Regions from separate parts of the Kitasatospora viridis genome, predicted to be linked through region 1. Evidence: riboswitches for the same ligand, from Rfam matches in the RefSeq annotation. Region 1 holds a riboswitch; each other region holds the start of a gene.
The links. Region 1 has a riboswitch for magnesium ahead of FHX73_RS15010 (NRAMP family divalent metal transporter). Riboswitches for the same ligand answer to the same signal wherever they lie in the genome.
Positions count from the first base shown of each region.

Region 2: another riboswitch for magnesium. It lies ahead of FHX73_RS30680 (MgtC/SapB family protein); the one in region 1 lies ahead of FHX73_RS15010 (NRAMP family divalent metal transporter).
Region 3: another riboswitch for magnesium. It lies ahead of FHX73_RS44345 (MgtC/SapB family protein); the one in region 1 lies ahead of FHX73_RS15010 (NRAMP family divalent metal transporter).
Region 4: another riboswitch for magnesium. It lies ahead of FHX73_RS25985 (NRAMP family divalent metal transporter); the one in region 1 lies ahead of FHX73_RS15010 (NRAMP family divalent metal transporter).

Region 1 covers NZ_VIWT01000001.1:3,368,476-3,373,799, reverse strand. Annotated here, with positions in the region: gene aroA (3-phosphoshikimate 1-carboxyvinyltransferase) at 33-1,277, opposite strand; gene FHX73_RS15010 (NRAMP family divalent metal transporter) at 1,483-3,126, opposite strand; M-box (ykoK) riboswitch at 3,408-3,583, opposite strand; gene FHX73_RS15005 (aminotransferase class IV family protein) at 3,764-4,549, shown strand; partial or broken gene FHX73_RS15000 (DNA/RNA helicase domain-containing protein) at 4,764-5,324, shown strand, end outside.
Region 2 covers NZ_VIWT01000002.1:767,630-772,953, forward strand. Annotated here, with positions in the region: gene opgC (OpgC domain-containing protein) at 1-687, shown strand, start outside; gene FHX73_RS30675 (VOC family protein) at 694-1,068, opposite strand; gene FHX73_RS30680 (MgtC/SapB family protein) at 1,117-1,848, opposite strand; M-box (ykoK) riboswitch at 2,132-2,335, opposite strand; gene FHX73_RS45060 (phosphatase PAP2 family protein) at 2,438-3,139, opposite strand; partial or broken gene FHX73_RS47350 (S26 family signal peptidase) at 3,707-3,934, shown strand; gene FHX73_RS47355 (S26 family signal peptidase) at 4,152-4,337, shown strand; gene FHX73_RS47705 (hypothetical protein) at 4,400-5,035, opposite strand; partial or broken gene FHX73_RS47710 (hypothetical protein) at 5,005-5,118, opposite strand.
Region 3 covers NZ_VIWT01000009.1:300,086-305,409, forward strand. Annotated here, with positions in the region: gene opgC (OpgC domain-containing protein) at 540-1,688, shown strand; gene FHX73_RS44340 (VOC family protein) at 1,695-2,069, opposite strand; gene FHX73_RS44345 (MgtC/SapB family protein) at 2,118-2,849, opposite strand; M-box (ykoK) riboswitch at 3,133-3,336, opposite strand; gene FHX73_RS45455 (phosphatase PAP2 family protein) at 3,439-4,140, opposite strand; gene lepB (signal peptidase I) at 4,708-5,324, shown strand, end outside.
Region 4 covers NZ_VIWT01000001.1:5,784,477-5,789,800, forward strand. Annotated here, with positions in the region: gene FHX73_RS25975 (MFS transporter) at 88-1,332, shown strand; gene FHX73_RS25980 (hypothetical protein) at 1,564-1,917, shown strand; M-box (ykoK) riboswitch at 2,006-2,180, shown strand; gene FHX73_RS25985 (NRAMP family divalent metal transporter) at 2,464-4,122, shown strand; gene FHX73_RS25990 (hypothetical protein) at 4,210-4,452, shown strand; gene FHX73_RS25995 (winged helix-turn-helix domain-containing protein) at 4,479-4,850, shown strand; gene FHX73_RS26000 (class I SAM-dependent methyltransferase) at 4,921-5,324, opposite strand, start outside.

The DNA of each region.
Region 1 (5,324 bases):
GCTCAGCTCACGTCAGCCGGCCTCAACTCGCCTCAGCCGAAGAGGCGGGCGAACTCCTGGTGGAACTCGGGGAAGGTCTTGCTCACGCAGTTCGGGTCGTCCAGCGTGATGCCCGGCGAGCGCAGGCCGAGGACCGAGAACGACATGGCGATCCGGTGGTCGCGGTGGCAGGCGATCTCGGCGGGGTGGAGCGGGCCGGGGGTGATGGTGATCCAGTCCGGGCCGTCGGTGACCGTCGCGCCGAGGGCGCGCAGGTTGGTCGCCATCGCGGCGATCCGGTCCGACTCCTTGAGCCGGGCGTGGCCGATGCCGGTGATGGTGATCGGCGCGTCGGCGAGCGGGGCGATCGCGGCCAGCGTCATGAAGGTGTCCGAGATGTCCCCCATGTCGACCTCGAACCCACCGCGCAGCTCACCGGTGCCGGTCACGGTGGTGGCGTCGGGGCCGATCTCCACCTCGGCACCGGTCAGCCGCAGCACCTCGGCGAACCGCAGGTCGCCCTGCAGGCTGTCCCGGCCCAGCCCGGGCACGGTCACCGAGCGCCCGGCCACGGCGGCGCCGGCGAAGACGTAGGAGGCGGTCGAGGCGTCCGGCTCGATCCGCAGGTCGCGGGCCCGGTAGCCGCCGGCGGCCACCTGAATCCGGCCGTCGGGGCCGACCGCAGGCTCGCCGCCGAAGTGACGCATCATCGCCAGCGTCATGTCGACGTACGGCTTGGAGACCAGGCCGGGCGCACGGACCGTCAGCGGACGGTGCATCAGCGGGGCGGAGAGCAGGATCCCGGTCAGGTACTGGCTGCTGGTGCCGGACTCCAGCACCAGCTCGCCGCCGCGCAGCCCCGTGCTGCGCACCCGCAGCGGCAGGCCGCCGCCCTCGCCCGGCAGCACCTGGGCGCCGAGCGCCTCCACCGCCCCGACCAGCGGGCCGAGCGGACGGACCCGCAGCTGCTCGGAGCCGTCGAAGTTGAACTCACCCGAACCGGCCGCGGCGAAGACCGGCAGGAACCGGCCGGCCGTCCCGGCATCGGCGCACCACACGCTCGCCCGCCCGCGCGGCCCCCCGCCGAGCCCATCGACCAGCCAGTCGCCGTCCGCCGTCTCGGTGATCACCACACCCAACTCGCGCAGCCCGTCCCGGAACGCCAGGGTGTCGTCACTGACCAGCGGCGCCCCGAGCAGCGTCTCGCCCTGCGCCGCGGCAGCCAGCAGCAGCGCCCGGTTGGTGATGCTCTTCGATCCGGGTATCCGGGCACGGGCAACGGTGGCGCTCGAACTCATGACAGGCTCCTTGCCGGCGCGCTGCGCCGCGTGCGGTGTCCGGGATCCCACCACGCTAGCCGCTGCGCCGCCCGCGCCGGATGAATATTCGGATCTTGGACAGCCCGTGCGACAGGCAGTCAGCGCACCCTCCCACCAACGAGCGACGGCGCCCACCCCGTTGACAGGGGTGGGCGCCGTCGTGACCCGTCGGCCGTGGCGGGCCTCAGTGGGCGAGGGCGGACTGCACCAGCTTGATGACGACCAGGATCATCGCGATGAACAGGTACCCGCGCAGGGCCCCCATGCCGATCTTGCGACCCGTCGACATCACCGGCATCGTCAGCGTCTCCAGCGGCGGCATCCGCCAAGTGTCCCGGCCGGTACGGTCGATCGGGTCCTCCTTGGTCGCGGTGCGCTTGCGGGTGAAGGCGAAGCCCGCCGCCAGCACACCCACCACACCGCAGCCGGCCATGATGTCCAGGATCGCGCCCGAGGAGATGTCCGGGAACAGCACCGACGCGGTCAAGATGATCGACAGCGTCACCAGCACACCCACCACCGCGGACGTGAACGCGTTCGTCTTCGGCCCGTTCGTCCACGGCCCCAGCACCTGACGGTCGTTGCACAGCAACAGCAGGAACACCGACGCCGACGGCAGCAACACCCCCGCCAACACCTGCACCCCCTGCGTCAACAGACCCAGCGTGTGGTCCGAGGCCACCAGCACGATCCCCGCCGCCGCGCACACCAGACCCGCGTACACCGCGTAGAACCCCTTCGCCCCACCGATCCCCCGGTGCAGCGAGTGCTTGATCCCGAACACGTCACCGATCGCATAAGCCGTCGACAGCGACACCGCGAACGCACCGATGATCGAGGCGTCCAGCAGCGCGATCGCGAACAGCACACCCACCAGCTTGCCCGCGTGCGCCTCCAACCCCCTGGCCACCCCGGCCGCGTCCGAGAACTGCCCGAACCCGTCCGTGCCCGCGAACGCCGCCGCCGTGAACCCCATCATCGCCGCCGCACCCACGACCACGATCACGATGCCGATCCACAGATCGACCTTCTCGTACTTCATGAACCGCGGCGTGATCCGCTTGTCGATCACGTAGCTCTGCTGGAAGAACAGCTGCCACGGCGCCACCGTCGTACCCACGATCGAGATGATCAGCAGCATCACCGTCGCCAACTGCCCCGTACCGCCCGGCATGTTCGGCACCACGAAGTCGTGGCCCATCTGCGAGGTCCTCGGGTGCACCATGAAGTAGATCGGGACCAGCAGCAGCGACCCCGCGCACAGCGCCACCGCGATCCGCTCGAACCGCCGGAACGAACCCGTGAACGCCGACGCGATGATGATCGCCGCCGCCAGCACCACCGACGCCACCTTCGGCAGCCCCAGGTACCCCGCCGCCAGCGTCACCCCGATGAACTCCGTCACCAGCGTCAACGCGTTCAACAGGAACAGGTCGATCACACTGAACGCGCCCCAGAACCTCCCGAACCGCTCCAGGATCAGCCGGGCGTGCCCCACCCCGGTCACCGCACCCAGGCGCAGCACCATCTCCTGGTTCACGTACAGCACCGGAACCAGCAGCAGCAGCGTCCACAGCAGGCTCGTGCCGTAGTTCTGCCCCGCCTGACCGTACGTCGAGAACGCACCCGCATCGTTGTCCCCGACCATCACGATCAGGCCCGGCCCCACAATGGCCAGCAACGTCTTCAACTTCGCCGACAACCCCTTGCGCGGAGCGTCGTCGTCCAAACGAATGGTGCCCAGAGCACCCTTGATGTCACCGATGTGCGCGTCGTCCAGGACGGCGGCGTGCGGCGTCGGGTTCGTGGTGGTGATGGTGTCGGTCATGGTGAACCTCCCTCAGCCCCCTCTGCGTCAGGGGGAGTTCGGGGGCACGCAGCAGCAATCCGCCCTGCGAGGGCCGTCCGGGCAGCACGAACTGACGTCGTGTCGGACGAAGGCGCAGAGAAGGTGGTTACCGCGTGCCGTAGGAGTACGAGGACAGGCGGGGGTAGGGGCAACTGTGGCCCGGACTACTGCAATCCATGTCTCTCGCCTCCTCCCGGCCGGTGCGCGCGATGGCGCATGACAGCACGGCAAGGAGCGGACCAACCCGCCACGGGCAGGCAGGTACACCCCAACTCGTCAGAGCTTTGGCACTCCACGGCGTGATCCAGCGCAACGGCCGGAAGCCACTTGGGATCAACCCTTAGGTCGGGAAGATCTGTCCTGATCCGGAGCGTCTCTCGACGGTTGGGATCAGTGGCCTGTGTCCGTGAAGACGCCTCACCGAACGAGGTGCCTTCGATTCTCCGGTTCGCGGCGAACGCGCCGTAAACCTCGTCAAGCGTAGCGTCCCCCGTCACCCCTCCTTGACGTATTTACCAAACCTTGACCTGTGACACGGAACGCATCGCGGGTGGGGGAGCCCGGACGGCGGCCGATGAGCTTCCTGCTCGGGCCCGCCGGTGGAATGCTGGCCGCCATGATCCTCCTCGACGGCCGCCCGGTGGCTGCCGACCAGCTGGCCGTGCTCGCCCTCACCCCGTACGGCCACTTCACCACCATGCACACCGAGGACGGTCGCACCGTCCGCGGACTCGTCCACCACCTCGAACGGCTGCGCCGCGACTGCGCCGAACTCTTCGACGCCGAGCTGGACCTCGAACTGGTGCGCCGTCAGCTGCGCACGGCGCTCGCGCAGGCGCCCGCGCCGACCATCGTGCGGATCACCGTCTTCGACCCCGGCTTCGACCTGGGCCACCCGGCCGCCGCCACCGACCCGCACCTGCTGATCAGCACCCGGCCCGCCGGCGGCACCGAGCCGCCGCCCCTGCGGGTGCGCTCGACGCCGTACCGCCGCGAGGACTCCCGGATCAAGCACGTCGGCCTCTACGGCGCGCTGCGACTGCGCCGCGCCGCCCAGCGCGAGGGCTGGGACGACGCCCTCTTCGCCACCCCCGACGGCCTGGTCTGCGAGGGCGCCACCTGGAACATCGGCTTTGTCCGCGGCGAGCAACTCGTCAAGCCCTGCGCCGACGTACTGGACGGCGTGACCATGCGGCTGCTCTGCGAACTGCACCCCGACCACGAGACCGTGCCCGTCCCCCTGGACCGGCTGACCGAACGCTTCGACGCGGCGTTCGCCACCAACACAGCGATCGGCGTACGGCCGATCACGGCCATCGACGGACACGCCTTCCCGGCCGCCCACCCGGTGCTGGACCGGCTCCGGGAGGCGTACTGGGCCACTGCGGGGGAAGCGATCTGACGCATCACCAGTTGCGCCCTCCCGCTCTCGCCTGCGCCAACCGTTCGCGACACCAACTGCTTTCGGTGGATGGTGGCTCTCTCGCAAGGCGTTCGGGTACGAGCTCGGGCTCCCGTTGTAGGTTTGGGACTGTCATCAGCGCGGCCCGCCGGGCTTCCCACCAGGGACATGCCCCCACCCGCACGAGTCACTTCGTGCTGCCTGGGAGCATTCCTTGCTGTTCCGCGACTCCGCGTCCGCGGTCGCCGCCGAGAACCTGGCCGGATCACTGTTCATTCGCCTCATCGATCAGTTCGTCCACAAGCACGGCCACAAGCCCAGCCCGTCCGAGGTGCGTTCCTGGGAGCGGAGCATTCCGGCCCTGACCAACGCTCTCCTGGACGCCGGGCTGGGCATGGTGGAGGTGCTCCTTGAGTACTCGCTTCCGCTCAACAGCAAGCGAGCCGATGTGATACTCGCCGGCGTCCACCCGAGCACGGGCGAACCGTCGTACGTGGTGGTCGAGCTCAAGCAGTGGAGCAACGCAGTCCCCGAGGACGGCGAGCCCCTGCTCTGCCGGGTCGACGCGTACACCCAGCCGGTACTGAATCCCATCGAACAGGTCCGCGGCTACTGCGACTACCTCATCTCCTTCAACGGCGCACTCGCCGCCCATCCCGAGCGACTCTCCGGAGTGGCCTTCCTCCACAACGCGACGGAGTTCGGCGTCCAAGGCCTCTACGAGGTGGAGCAGGACGAGCGCGGTCGGCTCTTCACCGCCGCCCGCCGGGGGGAG
Region 2 (5,324 bases), on a different contig from region 1:
GCGATGCTGCGCTACACCTACGGCTGGGCCGACTTCCTCACCTTCTACGTGCCGATGTTCCTGCTGGTGCCGCTGGCCGTCTGGCTGCTCTCCCGCCGGCTCGCCGCGCTGGTGGTGCTGCTCGCGTACGCCGGCTACGTGCTGCCCTCGCAGTTCGCCACCGGCGCCGCCAGCCCGTTCCTGCAGTGGGGCGTCTACTTCTTCCTGGGCACCGTGGCCGGCTACCACTGGGACGACCTGCGCGGCTGGGTCGGACGCCTGGCACCGCGCCGGCGGCTGACGCTGCGCTGGGCCCTGGTGCTGGCCGCCGTGCTGATCTACGCCGCCGGCACCGTGCTGCTCTACCACCCGGAGTGGACCAGCTCGCCGCTGTACAACGAGCTGTTCCAGAACAACCGGCTGGGCCTGCTGCGCCCGGTGATCGCACCGGTCAGCGCGGCCGGGACCTACGTGCTCATCCGCCGTTTCGAGGCCCCGATCGCGCGCACGGTCGGCAAGGTGCTGCTGCCCTTCGGCCGCAACTCGCTCTACGTCTACGTGGCGCAGAGCTTCTTCATCTTCCTGGTGCCCTTCGTCTTCGGGCCGCGCGGCTTCTGGTTCAACACCAGCGTCGACCTGACGATCATCGCTGTCGTCTTCTGCGCCGTGCGCACCCGCTTCCTGGCCTTCCTGCTACCGGGAGCCTGACCGGTCCTAAGACTGCGGCGCGCTCTCGACGAACTCCAGGAGGTTGCCGACCGGGTCCTGGGTGTAGAACCGGCGGCTGGGCGGCAGGGTCTCGTCCCACACCACCAGGGCGCCGAGCTCGCCGAGGCGGGTGGCGAACTCGTCGATCTCGCTGACGGCGAGTCCGGGGTGGGCCTTGTGGGTGGGGCGGAACCCCTCCTCGATGCCGAGGTAGATGCGCACCCGTCCGCCGTCGGCGGCGAACCAGCAGCCGCCGGTGTCGGCGAGCGGGGCGGGCTTGGCGATCTCGGCCATCTGCAGCACGTCGCCGTAGAACGCCCGCAGCAGCGGCTCGGTGCCGGGCGGCGCGGCGAGTTGGACGTGGTCGAGCGCGGTGATCATGGATGTCTCTTTCCGGGGTAGGGATTTCGGGGGTCGGAGCGCGCCCGGTCAGGCGAGCGCCTCCTGCTCGGTGCGGTCGGGCTCCTCCTCCAGGTGCCAGTGCAGGTCCTGGATGCCCGGTTCGAGCGAGAGCCGGGAGACCACCTGCTCCAGCGCCGCGGCGACGTCGCCGGTGATGGCGACCGTGGCCCGCAGGCTGGCGGTGTCCTCGCGCTCCCGGCGGGCCCGCAGGCCGGTCGGGGCCAGGCCGGAGCCGGCGAGCGCCTGCAGCAGCAGGGCGCGGACGTGGCTCTCGGAGCGGCGGTCGCACCGCAGGTGGACGGTGGCGCGGACGGTGGCGTCCGGGTCGGTCCCGCTCGCGGGCGCCCGGTCGAGCAGCCGGCCGGCCGGGCGCAGCACGAGGTGCACGGCGAGCACGGTGAGCGTGCCGAGCAGGGCCAGGTCGAGGTGCCCGGAGGCGGCCAGCACGCCGACGGCGGCGGAGCACCACAGGGTGGCCGCGGTGTTGAGGCCGCGCACCCCGGCTCCGTCGCGCAGGATGACGCCGCCGCCGAGGAAGCCGATGCCGGAGACCACGTAGGAGGCGACCCGGGTGGGGCTGGTGGCGTCGCCGACGGCCTCGCTGTAGAGCACGAACAGGGTGGCGCCGGCGGCGACGAGGGCGTTGGTGCGCAGGCCGGCCATCCGGGCGCGCCACTGGCGCTCGACGCCGATCAGGGCGCCGCAGCCGACGCCGGTGGCGAGGCGGGTGAGGAAGTCGAGGGTGGTCAGGGTGTGCACGGGGGCACCTCCTTGTCGGGAGGGCGGCCGCCGGGCGCGCACCACCGGGACCCGCGGCGGCGGCACCGCGCGGGTCTGACGCTCCGTCAGAAGAGCGTGCAGGGAGGGTGGTTATCGCATGCCGACGGAGAACGAGGACAGGCGGGGGCAGGGGCTACTGTGGCCCGGACTACTGCAATCCATGTCTCTCGCCTCCTCCCGGTCGCACGCGCCCCGTGGCGCGCGTCATCGACTCGGCAAGGAGTTCACCGGCGCAGCCGCGATGCGCGGCCGCAGTGGTGCCGGTTCACCCCAACTCGTCAGAGCTTTGGCACTCCACGGCGTGATCCCTGCCCCGACCGCCGGCCGGGGGCCCATAGCGGGGCGCGGGAAGCCACTTGGGGTCAACCCTTAAGTCGGGAAGACCTGTCCTGAACCTGGGCGTCTCTCGACGTCGTCGGGTCAGTGGCCTGTGTCCGTGAAGACGCCTCACCGAACGAGGTGCCTTTCAAACCTCGCCAAGCCTAGACCCGATCCGGCGGGTCACTAAACACCTTTACGAAGTCTTGACCTTTTCCCCGGTGTTCGAGCACCCGGGTCGGTGGTCGGGTCAGGCTCGGCCGGGGGCGCGCCGGGCGCCGAACCACCTGCCCAGCCGGGACAGCTGACGGGTGCCCAGGAGGCCGAGCAGTGTCACCCCGACGCCGGCCACGCAGTCCAGCAGGTAGTGGTTGGCCGTGCCCATCACCACGACGGCGATGGTCGCGGGGTAGAGCAGCCCGAGCACGCGGAGCACGCGGTTGCGGCTGTGCCGGAAGACCAGCAGCCCGCACCACAGGGCCCAGCCGACGTGCAGGCTCGGCATCGCCGCGTAGTCGTTGGTCATCGCGGCGAGCCCCTTCGGCACGCCGCCCCCGCCGCTCCACCAGCCGAGCGAGGAGTGCAGGGCCAGCACGTCGACGAACCCTGACGAGTTGTCGAGCAGTCGTGGCGGCGCGGTCGGGAACGCGATGAACCCGACCAGCCCGAGGGTCGTCGTCAGCACCAGCCAGGTGCGGGCGCGCACGTAGTGCTCGCGGCGGTAGCGCCACAGCCAGAACAGCACGCCCGCCGTGACCGCGTAGTGCAGCGTGGCGTAGGCGAAGTCGGCGGGCACGCCCAGGCAGGGGTGCTGCGCGAAGAGGCGGTTGAGCCAGTGCTCGGGGCTCAGGCCCAGGGCCCGCTCGCCGGCGAGCAGGTCACGGCCGTGCTGCTGGGCCTGCGGCAGGCTGCTGCTGGCGAGCAGGCGGCTGCCGTCGTAGGCCGCGTACACCAGCAGCAGCAGTTCCCACCGGGCGCGGCGCCACCACGGCCGCCGCGCCGCGGCGGCCGGCAGTGCTTCGAGTGACGGCGCTTCGAGAGGTGGTGCGGCGGGTCCGTCGAGCCCGCCGGGTGCCGTGTCGATCGTGGCACCGGGCTGGGCGTAGTCGTTCTTCAGCGTGATCCCCTCCTTGAGCGCGTGAGCTCCGGGGCGGCTGGTTTCACGTGCTGACGACCCGGCAGGGTTGTGGACACGCCGAACCGGACCTCCATGCTTCCCCCGCTTCCGCCGACCGCCGCGGCACTCGTTCGTGTGCTTCACGCGCGACTGGATCTTAACTCTTGGCAGGACTGCCACGTGTGCGGCCACCCGGTGCGAACGCCGCCCCCCATATCCCCCATGACCTGCGGCCCGGCCGACGCGCCAGTCTGACATGTGCCCGGCGAGCCGGAGGCCGTGACACGCCAGGGCCGGCCGCCGGTCAGTTCCCCGGCCGTGCGCGGTACTTGACGGCCGCGCGGCGCAGCCCGCACGCTCGGCGGTCTTGGCGGTCTTGGCGCACGAGTCCGGAGGGGTGCGATGGCACGGGGCGAAGGTGGCCGGCGGGTCCGGCGGGTGCTGTTCGTCGCGCTGGGCGTGTCGGTGGGGCTCTGCGCGGCCCTGGCGGTGGCGGTCGCGGCGCTCGCGGTGCGGGTCGACGGGCACAGCATGCAGCCGACGCTGGCCAACGGGCAGCGCCTGCTGACCGTCCCGGGCACGGGCGGCACGGCGCGCCGGTTCGACGTGGTGCTGCTGCGCGCCCCCGGGCGGGACACCACCATCGTGAAGCGGGTGATCGGCCTGCCCGGCGACCGGGTGGAGATCGACTCGACCCCGCAGGACCCGTTCACCGTGCTGGTCCAGCCCGGCGGCAGCGGCCAGTGGTACCGGGTGGACCAGTCGACCTGGCCGGGGCAGGCGCACCGGAGCAGCAACTGCTGCCAGCCGGACGGCCGCCGGGACGCGACCCGCGCACGCGCAGGCGGTGCCGCCGGGCAAGCTGTTCTTCCTGGGCGACAACCCCGACGGCTCCGACGACGCGCGCAGCTACGGCTGGGGCGACCTGGCCACCGTCAGCGGCCGGATCGGCCTGCGGGTCTGGCCGCTGGGCGCGTTCGGCCCCCTGCCGACCGGCCCGACGCTGTCCCCGGTGCCGGCGCCCTCCGCCTGAAGCGGAATTCGCCGAGCGGAAAAGCGATACGGGGCGTAGCGGAAATGGCAGCCGGAAAGGGATCAGCGGAACCGGATAAACGAAACGGGCGGGTAGCGGGAATTCGGTGCCGTCAGATTCCGGCCGGGGCAGGCGGTTCCGGCCCGGTCGGTTCCGCATCGGTCGGTTCCGGCTCGGGGGTCGACCACCCCCGAGACCCGCATGACGATCTCCGCGATCCGCCGCACCGCCTCGGCGCGCCCGGACTGCTCGGGGTCCGCCGAGGACTGGAGCAGGTGGCTCGCGGTGAGGCGCACCACGGCCTCCACGGCGAGCGAGCGGGAGAGCGGGTCGACGTCCGGCCAGACCTCCTCGGTGTAGCCGGTGAGCAGCTCGGAGACGGTGTCGAAGGCGGCGCCGGAGCGGTGGTCAGGTAGGCGAGCAGCCCGTTCTCCTCGTCCCGATCGGCCGTCAGCACCGCTCTGAGCAGCGGGTTCACGTCCGCCTCGCGCAGGATGAAGCCGACGCCCGCCTCGGTGGCGGCGCGCAGCCGGCCGCGGTTGGCGTCGAGCTGCGCCAGGATGCCGAGCGCGATCCGGTCGAGCTCGCGGGTGAAGAGCTGATGGCCCAGGCCCTCCTTGGAGCCGAACTCGTTGTAGACCGTCTGCCTGCTGACTCCGGCCACGGTCGCGATCTCGGTCATGTGCAGCCGGCGGAATCCGCGGTCGGCGATCAGTTCGGCGGCCGAGTCCAGCAGCCGATCGCGCACCGGGGACCTTTCGGGATCGCGGTACCAGGCCATTCGCGGAGTCTAGTCAGCGAATCCTGCTCGGCTTATTGACGGACCGTCTGATAGTGCCTACGTTCTGGACACACTGCCAGAACCTTGTAAACCGACTCGGGTGGATTCCTCACGGTTCCTCCCGTCATCGGCTCATCGGCAGTGCCCTCACCCACCCCCCCGCCGTAGGCGGGAAGAGCGTCGGAGTGACCCATGCAGGAGAGATC
Region 3 (5,324 bases), on a different contig from region 1:
GGGCGCCTCCGCGAACGGGTCGCGCCGCGGAGGCGGTCCGATGGGCCGTCAGCTTCGTTCGCCTCGGCCCGGGTCCGGCTAGTTCACGTAGAGGTCGGCCTCGCCGAGGATGCCGGAGCCGGTGAAGCCGGGTTGACGGGGTCCAGGTGCAGTAGAAGGCGGTCCACTGGTGGTTGGTGACGCCGAGGCTGCCCATGCTCTGGCACTGGTCCTGGTAGTAGTACTCGGCGTGCCAGGTGTAACCGGGCGCGGGGGCCGGGGCGGCCTCGGCGGTGCCGGCGGCCACCAGGCCGGCGCCGAGCGCGAGGGCGAGCGCTGCTGCGGTACGGAGACGTCGCGTCATGGTGCGGGGCCTTTCGGTTGTGGGGGAGGGGAGTTGGGGTGCGGACTCCGCCGTGGCGGGGTCGGAAGAAGGCTAGTGAACTGGTCTGGACCAGTCAATGGGTTCCATTCATCTCAGCTCACCGGGCGGCGATCTCTCAAGATTCCGGGAGGGCAGCTCTCAGACCCGTCAAAGACTGGTCTGGCCGACTGTCGGTATGACGTCGCTCCTCCATGTGCCAAGGTCAGGCCGAGTCGCCCGGTTCGTCCCGGCGAACGCGCGGGTCGGGACGGGCGGGCCCAGACGCGAGCGGGTCGTCACCCTCGACCTGATGCGCGGCTACTACGTGGCGATCCTCGCGGCGGTGCACCTCGACTACCTGCCCTCGCTGCTCGGGGACGTGGACGGACGGGGTTCGCTGCTGGTCTCCGAGGCGGAGAACTTCTTCCTGATCGCCGGACTGCTGGTCGGCATGCTGCGCCGGCGCGACCTGGAGCGGCACGGGGCGGCGCGGATGGCGCGCAACTCCTGGCAGCGGGCCGGCCGGCTGTACCTGGTCGCCGTGACGCTGACCCTGCTGTTCACCTGCATCGGACGGCTGGCCGCGGCACGCGGCGTCACCGCGGTCAAGGTCGGCCTGGACACCGGCTCCTCCCCGGCGGCCCTGCTCTGGCGGGCCGCGATGCTGCGCTACACCTACGGCTGGGCCGACTTCCTCACCTTCTACGTGCCGATGTTCCTGCTGGTGCCGCTGGCCGTCTGGCTGCTCTCCCGCCGGCTCGCCGCGCTGGTGGTGCTGCTCGCGTACGCCGGCTACGTGCTGCCCTCGCAGTTCGCCACCGGCGCCGCCAGCCCGTTCCTGCAGTGGGGCGTCTACTTCTTCCTGGGCACCGTGGCCGGCTACCACTGGGACGACCTGCGCGGCTGGGTCGGACGCCTGGCACCGCGCCGGCGGCTGACGCTGCGCTGGGCCCTGGTGCTGGCCGCCGTGCTGATCTACGCCGCCGGCACCGTGCTGCTCTACCACCCGGAGTGGACCAGCTCGCCGCTGTACAACGAGCTGTTCCAGAACAACCGGCTGGGCCTGCTGCGCCCGGTGATCGCACCGGTCAGCGCGGCCGGGACCTACGTGCTCATCCGCCGTTTCGAGGCCCCGATCGCGCGCACGGTCGGCAAGGTGCTGCTGCCCTTCGGCCGCAACTCGCTCTACGTCTACGTGGCGCAGAGCTTCTTCATCTTCCTGGTGCCCTTCGTCTTCGGGCCGCGCGGCTTCTGGTTCAACACCAGCGTCGACCTGACGATCATCGCTGTCGTCTTCTGCGCCGTGCGCACCCGCTTCCTGGCCTTCCTGCTACCGGGAGCCTGACCGGTCCTAAGACTGCGGCGCGCTCTCGACGAACTCCAGGAGGTTGCCGACCGGGTCCTGGGTGTAGAACCGGCGGCTGGGCGGCAGGGTCTCGTCCCACACCACCAGGGCGCCGAGCTCGCCGAGGCGGGTGGCGAACTCGTCGATCTCGCTGACGGCGAGTCCGGGGTGGGCCTTGTGGGTGGGGCGGAACCCCTCCTCGATGCCGAGGTAGATGCGCACCCGTCCGCCGTCGGCGGCGAACCAGCAGCCGCCGGTGTCGGCGAGCGGGGCGGGCTTGGCGATCTCGGCCATCTGCAGCACGTCGCCGTAGAACGCCCGCAGCAGCGGCTCGGTGCCGGGCGGCGCGGCGAGTTGGACGTGGTCGAGCGCGGTGATCATGGATGTCTCTTTCCGGGGTAGGGATTTCGGGGGTCGGAGCGCGCCCGGTCAGGCGAGCGCCTCCTGCTCGGTGCGGTCGGGCTCCTCCTCCAGGTGCCAGTGCAGGTCCTGGATGCCCGGTTCGAGCGAGAGCCGGGAGACCACCTGCTCCAGCGCCGCGGCGACGTCGCCGGTGATGGCGACCGTGGCCCGCAGGCTGGCGGTGTCCTCGCGCTCCCGGCGGGCCCGCAGGCCGGTCGGGGCCAGGCCGGAGCCGGCGAGCGCCTGCAGCAGCAGGGCGCGGACGTGGCTCTCGGAGCGGCGGTCGCACCGCAGGTGGACGGTGGCGCGGACGGTGGCGTCCGGGTCGGTCCCGCTCGCGGGCGCCCGGTCGAGCAGCCGGCCGGCCGGGCGCAGCACGAGGTGCACGGCGAGCACGGTGAGCGTGCCGAGCAGGGCCAGGTCGAGGTGCCCGGAGGCGGCCAGCACGCCGACGGCGGCGGAGCACCACAGGGTGGCCGCGGTGTTGAGGCCGCGCACCCCGGCTCCGTCGCGCAGGATGACGCCGCCGCCGAGGAAGCCGATGCCGGAGACCACGTAGGAGGCGACCCGGGTGGGGCTGGTGGCGTCGCCGACGGCCTCGCTGTAGAGCACGAACAGGGTGGCGCCGGCGGCGACGAGGGCGTTGGTGCGCAGGCCGGCCATCCGGGCGCGCCACTGGCGCTCGACGCCGATCAGGGCGCCGCAGCCGACGCCGGTGGCGAGGCGGGTGAGGAAGTCGAGGGTGGTCAGGGTGTGCACGGGGGCACCTCCTTGTCGGGAGGGCGGCCGCCGGGCGCGCACCACCGGGACCCGCGGCGGCGGCACCGCGCGGGTCTGACGCTCCGTCAGAAGAGCGTGCAGGGAGGGTGGTTATCGCATGCCGACGGAGAACGAGGACAGGCGGGGGCAGGGGCTACTGTGGCCCGGACTACTGCAATCCATGTCTCTCGCCTCCTCCCGGTCGCACGCGCCCCGTGGCGCGCGTCATCGACTCGGCAAGGAGTTCACCGGCGCAGCCGCGATGCGCGGCCGCAGTGGTGCCGGTTCACCCCAACTCGTCAGAGCTTTGGCACTCCACGGCGTGATCCCTGCCCCGACCGCCGGCCGGGGGCCCATAGCGGGGCGCGGGAAGCCACTTGGGGTCAACCCTTAAGTCGGGAAGACCTGTCCTGAACCTGGGCGTCTCTCGACGTCGTCGGGTCAGTGGCCTGTGTCCGTGAAGACGCCTCACCGAACGAGGTGCCTTTCAAACCTCGCCAAGCCTAGACCCGATCCGGCGGGTCACTAAACACCTTTACGAAGTCTTGACCTTTTCCCCGGTGTTCGAGCACCCGGGTCGGTGGTCGGGTCAGGCTCGGCCGGGGGCGCGCCGGGCGCCGAACCACCTGCCCAGCCGGGACAGCTGACGGGTGCCCAGGAGGCCGAGCAGTGTCACCCCGACGCCGGCCACGCAGTCCAGCAGGTAGTGGTTGGCCGTGCCCATCACCACGACGGCGATGGTCGCGGGGTAGAGCAGCCCGAGCACGCGGAGCACGCGGTTGCGGCTGTGCCGGAAGACCAGCAGCCCGCACCACAGGGCCCAGCCGACGTGCAGGCTCGGCATCGCCGCGTAGTCGTTGGTCATCGCGGCGAGCCCCTTCGGCACGCCGCCCCCGCCGCTCCACCAGCCGAGCGAGGAGTGCAGGGCCAGCACGTCGACGAACCCTGACGAGTTGTCGAGCAGTCGTGGCGGCGCGGTCGGGAACGCGATGAACCCGACCAGCCCGAGGGTCGTCGTCAGCACCAGCCAGGTGCGGGCGCGCACGTAGTGCTCGCGGCGGTAGCGCCACAGCCAGAACAGCACGCCCGCCGTGACCGCGTAGTGCAGCGTGGCGTAGGCGAAGTCGGCGGGCACGCCCAGGCAGGGGTGCTGCGCGAAGAGGCGGTTGAGCCAGTGCTCGGGGCTCAGGCCCAGGGCCCGCTCGCCGGCGAGCAGGTCACGGCCGTGCTGCTGGGCCTGCGGCAGGCTGCTGCTGGCGAGCAGGCGGCTGCCGTCGTAGGCCGCGTACACCAGCAGCAGCAGTTCCCACCGGGCGCGGCGCCACCACGGCCGCCGCGCCGCGGCGGCCGGCAGTGCTTCGAGTGACGGCGCTTCGAGAGGTGGTGCGGCGGGTCCGTCGAGCCCGCCGGGTGCCGTGTCGATCGTGGCACCGGGCTGGGCGTAGTCGTTCTTCAGCGTGATCCCCTCCTTGAGCGCGTGAGCTCCGGGGCGGCTGGTTTCACGTGCTGACGACCCGGCAGGGTTGTGGACACGCCGAACCGGACCTCCATGCTTCCCCCGCTTCCGCCGACCGCCGCGGCACTCGTTCGTGTGCTTCACGCGCGACTGGATCTTAACTCTTGGCAGGACTGCCACGTGTGCGGCCACCCGGTGCGAACGCCGCCCCCCATATCCCCCATGACCTGCGGCCCGGCCGACGCGCCAGTCTGACATGTGCCCGGCGAGCCGGAGGCCGTGACACGCCAGGGCCGGCCGCCGGTCAGTTCCCCGGCCGTGCGCGGTACTTGACGGCCGCGCGGCGCAGCCCGCACGCTCGGCGGTCTTGGCGGTCTTGGCGCACGAGTCCGGAGGGGTGCGATGGCACGGGGCGAAGGTGGCCGGCGGGTCCGGCGGGTGCTGTTCGTCGCGCTGGGCGTGTCGGTGGGGCTCTGCGCGGCCCTGGCGGTGGCGGTCGCGGCGCTCGCGGTGCGGGTCGACGGGCACAGCATGCAGCCGACGCTGGCCAACGGGCAGCGCCTGCTGACCGTCCCGGGCACGGGCGGCACGGCGCGCCGGTTCGACGTGGTGCTGCTGCGCGCCCCCGGGCGGGACACCACCATCGTGAAGCGGGTGATCGGCCTGCCCGGCGACCGGGTGGAGATCGACTCGACCCCGCAGGACCCGTTCACCGTGCTGGTCCAGCCCGGCGGCAGCGGCCAGTGGTACCGGGTGGACCAGTCGACCTGGCCGGGGCAGGCGCACCGGAGCAGCAACTGCTGCCAGCCGGACGGCCGCCGGGACGCGACCGCGCACGCGCAGGCGGTGCCGCCGGGCAAGCTGTTCTTCCTGGGCGACAACCCCGACGGCTCCGACGACGCGCGCAGCTACGGCTGGGGCGACCTGGCCACCGTCAGCGGCCGGATCGGCCTGCGGGTCTGGCCGCTGGGCGCGTTCGGCCCCCTGCCGACCGGCCCGACGCTGTCCCCGGTGCCGGC
Region 4 (5,324 bases), 2.4 Mb from region 1:
GCGAATATCCCGTCTATATGTGCGCAGGTGCGCACATGAGATATGCTCGGCGCACCGTGCTGGCGCCTACCCCTGCCGAGGTGTGCCGTGTTTGGGCTCTTCCGCCACCGTACGTACCGTCATCTCTTCGCCGCCCAGGTCATCGCGCTGACCGGGACCGGCCTGGCCACCGTCGCGCTGAGCCTGCTCGCCTACGGGCTGGCCGGGGCGCGGGCCGGGGAGGTGCTGGGGACGGCGCTGGCGATCAAGATGGTCGCGTTCGTCGGGTTCGCCCCGCTGGTCGGCGCGCACGCGCACCGGCTGCCGCGCCGGGTGCTGCTGGTCGGCGCCGACCTGATCCGGGCCGGGGTGGCGCTGGCGCTGCCGTTCGTCGACCGGGTCTGGCAGGTGTACCTGCTGATCTTCGTGCTGCAGGCGGCCTCGGCCGCGTTCACCCCCGCCTTCCAGTCGCTGGTGCCCGAAGTGCTCACCGAGGAGCGGGAGTACACCCGGGCGCTCTCGCTGGCCAGCCTCGCCTACGACCTGGAGAACCTGTGCAGCCCCGCGCTGGCCGCCGGGCTGCTCGCCGTGCTGACGTACCACCAGCTCTTCTTCGGCACCGTGGTCGGCTTCCTCGCCTCGGCCGCGCTGGTGGTCTCGGCCGTGCTGCCGAAGCCGGTGCGGCGGCCGGTCGAGGGCGGGGCGCTGGCCCGGTCCACCGCAGGGGTGCGGCTGCTCTGGCGCGAACCCCGGCTGCGGGCGCTGCTCGCGCTCAACCTCGCGGTGGCGGCCGGGGGAGCGGTGGTCTACGTGAACACCGTGGTGTACGTGCGGCACCAACTGCACCTGGGAGCGGGCGCGGTGGCGTTCGCGCTGGGCGCCTACGGGGCCGGGTCGATGACGGCCGCGCTGCTGCTGCCCCGGGTGCTGGAGCGGGTGTCGGACCGGGTCGTGCTGCTCGGCGGCGGCTTCGCGATCGCGGCGCTCTTCGTGCCGCTGACCGGCCTCACCATGGCCGGCGGGCGCGGGAGTTGGCAGTGGCCGACGCTGCTTGCAGTGTGGGCGGCGCTCGGCGCGGCCTGTGCCTCGGTCAACGCGCCGGCGGGCCGGCTGATCCGACGCTGCGTCAGCGCGGAGCGGCGGGCCGACGCGTTCGCCGCCCAGTTCTCGCTCTCGCACAGCTGCTGGCTGCTCACCTATCCGCTCGCGGGCTGGCTCGGCGCCACGGCGGGCCTGGCGGCGGCGGTGCTCGCCCAGGGGGCCCTCGCGGCGGTCGCGGCGGTCGCGGCGGCGCGGATCTGGCGCCCGGAGCGGAGCCCGGCCCGGCGGGTGCGCCCACTGGTGGCCGCCTGACGGAGCGGGCCCACCCTGCGGAGTCGACGCCCCGTCACAGCGGCGCCGGGATCGGAGACGGGCGCCGCGGCGAACAGTACGGCCCAGCTCTCGCGAACGCTGTCAAGGCGGCGGTGACGACACAAACGGTGGCTATAGTGGCGACCGCCTTCCGGCATCCCGTTCGATCAACGCTGGTCGACGGCGTCCTCGACGTACCGTCAACTCGCGTGCGCACACCGGAGGTTGGCCATGTCCATCCTGACCATCGCGCGACACGTCCGGCACCAGCCGGCCGCAGCGCAGCACCACCCGCAGCACCACCCGCAGGACCGGGGCCCGCAGCCGCGCGGCTGTCTGCGGCTCACCCTGCGCGACGGCGCGGCCCGGCTCTACCTGCTGGACGCCCGCGACTTCGCCGCCACCACCTCGCCCGAGGTGGCGTACGACGCCCGGATCCACACCGCCTACCTGCTCGCGGTGCAGGGCCACCGCCCCGAGTGGCTGGCCCAGCACCTCGACCTGCCGGTCGACGCGGTCCGCCGGATCGCCGAGCACGCCGCGCAGTTCGGCCCGGCCGGCCCGGGCACCCGACCGCCTGAGTAGCAATCAGGTCGTCAAAACTCCGTAAAGGGCTGAAGTGGTTGCCCGAACATGGAGTAACCTTGTTGTGGTTTTGCAGTGGATCCAAAAACAGGCACCTCGTTCGGTGAGGCGTCTTCGCGGACACAGGCCACTGACCCCACGACGTCGAGAGACGCCCAGGGTCAGGACAGATCTTCCCGACCTAAGGGTTGATCCCAAGTGGCTGCCCACTCCGGTGGGAGTACGCCGTGAAGTGCCAAAGCTCTGACGAGTTGGGGTGAGCCAGTAGGCCGTCGTGCGCACTGGCGAACTCCTTGCCGTGTCGATGACACACGCCACGGGGCGTGTGCGACCGGGAGGAGGCGAGAGACATGGACTGCAGTAGTCCGGGCCACAGTTGCCCCTACCCCCGCCTGTCCTCGTACTCCTACGGCACGCGGTAACCACCTTCTCTGCGCCTTCGTCCGACACGACGTCAGTTCGTGCTGCCCGGACGGCCCTCGCAGGGCGGATCGCTGCTGCCTGCCACCGACCTCCCCCGTCATCGGGGGGCCAGGGAGGCCTGCCATGACCGACATCACCACCAAGACCGACCTCACCGCCGGGGTTCCGGCACCCCGCGCCGCCGTTCTGGACGACGCGCACATCGGTGACATCAAGGGTGCTCTGGGCACCATTCGTTTGGACGACGACGCTCCGCGCAAGGGGTTGTCGGCGAAGTTGAAGACGTTGCTGGCCATTGTGGGGCCGGGCCTGATCGTGATGGTCGGGGACAACGACGCGGGTGCGTTCTCGACGTACGGTCAGGCGGGGCAGAACTACGGCACGAGCCTGCTGTGGACGCTGCTGCTGCTGGTTCCGGTGCTGTACGTGAACCAGGAGATGGTGCTGCGCCTGGGTGCGGTGACCGGGGTGGGGCACGCCCGGCTGATCCTGGAGCGGTTCGGGAGGTTCTGGGGCGCGTTCAGTGTGATCGACCTGTTCCTGTTGAACGCGTTGACGCTGGTGACGGAGTTCATCGGGGTGACGCTGGCGGCGGGGTACCTGGGGCTGCCGAAGGTGGCGTCGGTGGTGCTGGCGGCGGCGATCATCATCGCGTCGGCGTTCACGGGTTCGTTCCGGCGGTTCGAGCGGATCGCGGTGGCGCTGTGCGCGGGTTCGCTGCTGCTGGTCCCGATCTACTTCATGGTGCACCCGAAGAGCTCGCAGATGGGCCACGACTTCGTGGTGCCCAACATGCCGGGCGGTACGGGGCAGTTGGCGACGGTGATGCTGCTGATCATCTCGATCGTGGGTACGACGGTGGCGCCGTGGCAGCTGTTCTTCCAGCAGAGCTACGTGATCGACAAGCGGATCACGCCGCGGTTCATGAAGTACGAGAAGGTCGATCTGTGGATCGGCATCGTGATCGTGGTCGTGGGTGCGGCGGCGATGATGGGGTTCGCGGCGGCGGCGTTCGCGGGCACGGACGGGTTCGGGCAGTTCTCGGACGCGGCCGGGGTGGCCAGGGGGTTGGAGGCGCACGCGGGCAAGCTGGTGGGTGTGCTGTTCGCGATCGCGCTGCTGGACGCCTCGATCATCGGTGCGTTCGCGGTGTCGCTGTCGACGGCTTATGCGATCGGTGACGTGTTCGGGATCAAGCACTCGCTGCACCGGGGGATCGGTGGGGCGAAGGGGTTCTACGCGGTGTACGCGGGTCTGGTGTGTGCGGCGGCGGGGATCGTGCTGGTGGCCTCGGACCACACGCTGGGTCTGTTGACGCAGGGTGTGCAGGTGTTGGCGGGGGTGTTGCTGCCGTCGGCGTCGGTGTTCCTGCTGCTGCTGTGCAACGACCGTCAGGTGCTGGGGCCGTGGACGAACGGGCCGAAGACGAACGCGTTCACGTCCGCGGTGGTGGGTGTGCTGGTGACGCTGTCGATCATCTTGACCGCGTCGGTGCTGTTCCCGGACATCTCCTCGGGCGCGATCCTGGACATCATGGCCGGCTGCGGTGTGGTGGGTGTGCTGGCGGCGGGCTTCGCCTTCACCCGCAAGCGCACCGCGACCAAGGAGGACCCGATCGACCGTACCGGCCGGGACACTTGGCGGATGCCGCCGCTGGAGACGCTGACGATGCCGGTGATGTCGACGGGTCGCAAGATCGGCATGGGCGCCCTGCGCGGGTACCTGTTCATCGCGATGATCCTGGTCGTCATCAAGCTGGTGCAGTCCGCCCTCGCCCACTGACACCCACTCAACTCCCTTTTCCCCCATCAGTTCTGTCCATGGGCGTGTTCGGCATGCCCGCAGACCCGGTCACGGAGGTGACACCAGATGTCCGTCATTGCCTCGTTCCAGTCCGTCCAGCTGAGCCGCCCGCGCACCCGCTCGTTGCGCGCCGCGTTCGCCCAGGCCGTCCAGCGCCTCGCTGAGAGCCCGTTCGACAGTCCGGTGCTGCACGCCGTCACCCCCGACGGGCCGCAGGGCGGTTCGCGTCGGCTGCGGGCCCGTTGGGAGTCGGTCACCGCCGCCGACGGGGCCACCCGGTTGGCCTGCCGCTGGACCGCCGACCGCTGAACCCGCACCACCCAAGGAGCTTCGACATGGCCATCCGCTACCCCCGACTCGACGTCGTCTTCTCGGCGAACCACCCCGACGTTCCCCGGACCGAGCTGCCCGGCCTGGTGGTCGACGTCGACCAGCGCACCGTCCTGGTGGACGGGCGCCCGATAGAGCTGCCGTTCCTGGAGTTCGAACTGCTCGCCCACCTGGTGGCCAGCCCGCTGCGGGTGCACTCCCGCGGCCAGCTGATGGAGGCGATCTGGGGCCGCCCCGACAACGGCGACACCCGCACCATCGCCACCCACATCGCCCGGATCCGCCGCAAGCTCGGCCCGGGCCACCGGGACGCGATCGCGACGGTCCGTCAGGTCGGCTACAAGTACGACCCGCGCCTCGTGCAGGCGGCGGCCTAGGGCGCGCGCCCCGCCGATCCTGCGCCTATGGTGCGCCTATGTTGCGCCTGCGCAGGATCGGCGGGACCGGTCAGACCAGACCCTGGTTCGACTCGCGCGACATCGTGACCCGCCACAGCCGGCGCGGCAGGGCGCCCTCCTCGAACGGCTGGACCTCCCGCAGGTCCCAGCCCTCGGCCAGGGCGTCCACCAGTTCGCGCGGGAAGAAGTGCACGGCGAAGCCGCCGTGCTCCCAGATGTCGTCCCCGTGGCCGGTGCCCGCGCCGTAGTGGGCGTCGCCGGTGTGGCGCACGGTGTAGACGAAGCTGCCGCCCGGCCGCAGCACCCGGCGCACCTCGGCGGTCAGCGCGTGCAACTCCGCGGTGCGCAGCGCCATGCAGAGCAGCATGTGCGCGAAGACGGCGTCCACCGAGGAATCGGCCAGCGGAAGCGGCGTGCGCACATCGTGCGCCACGGTGCGCAGCCGACCCGACA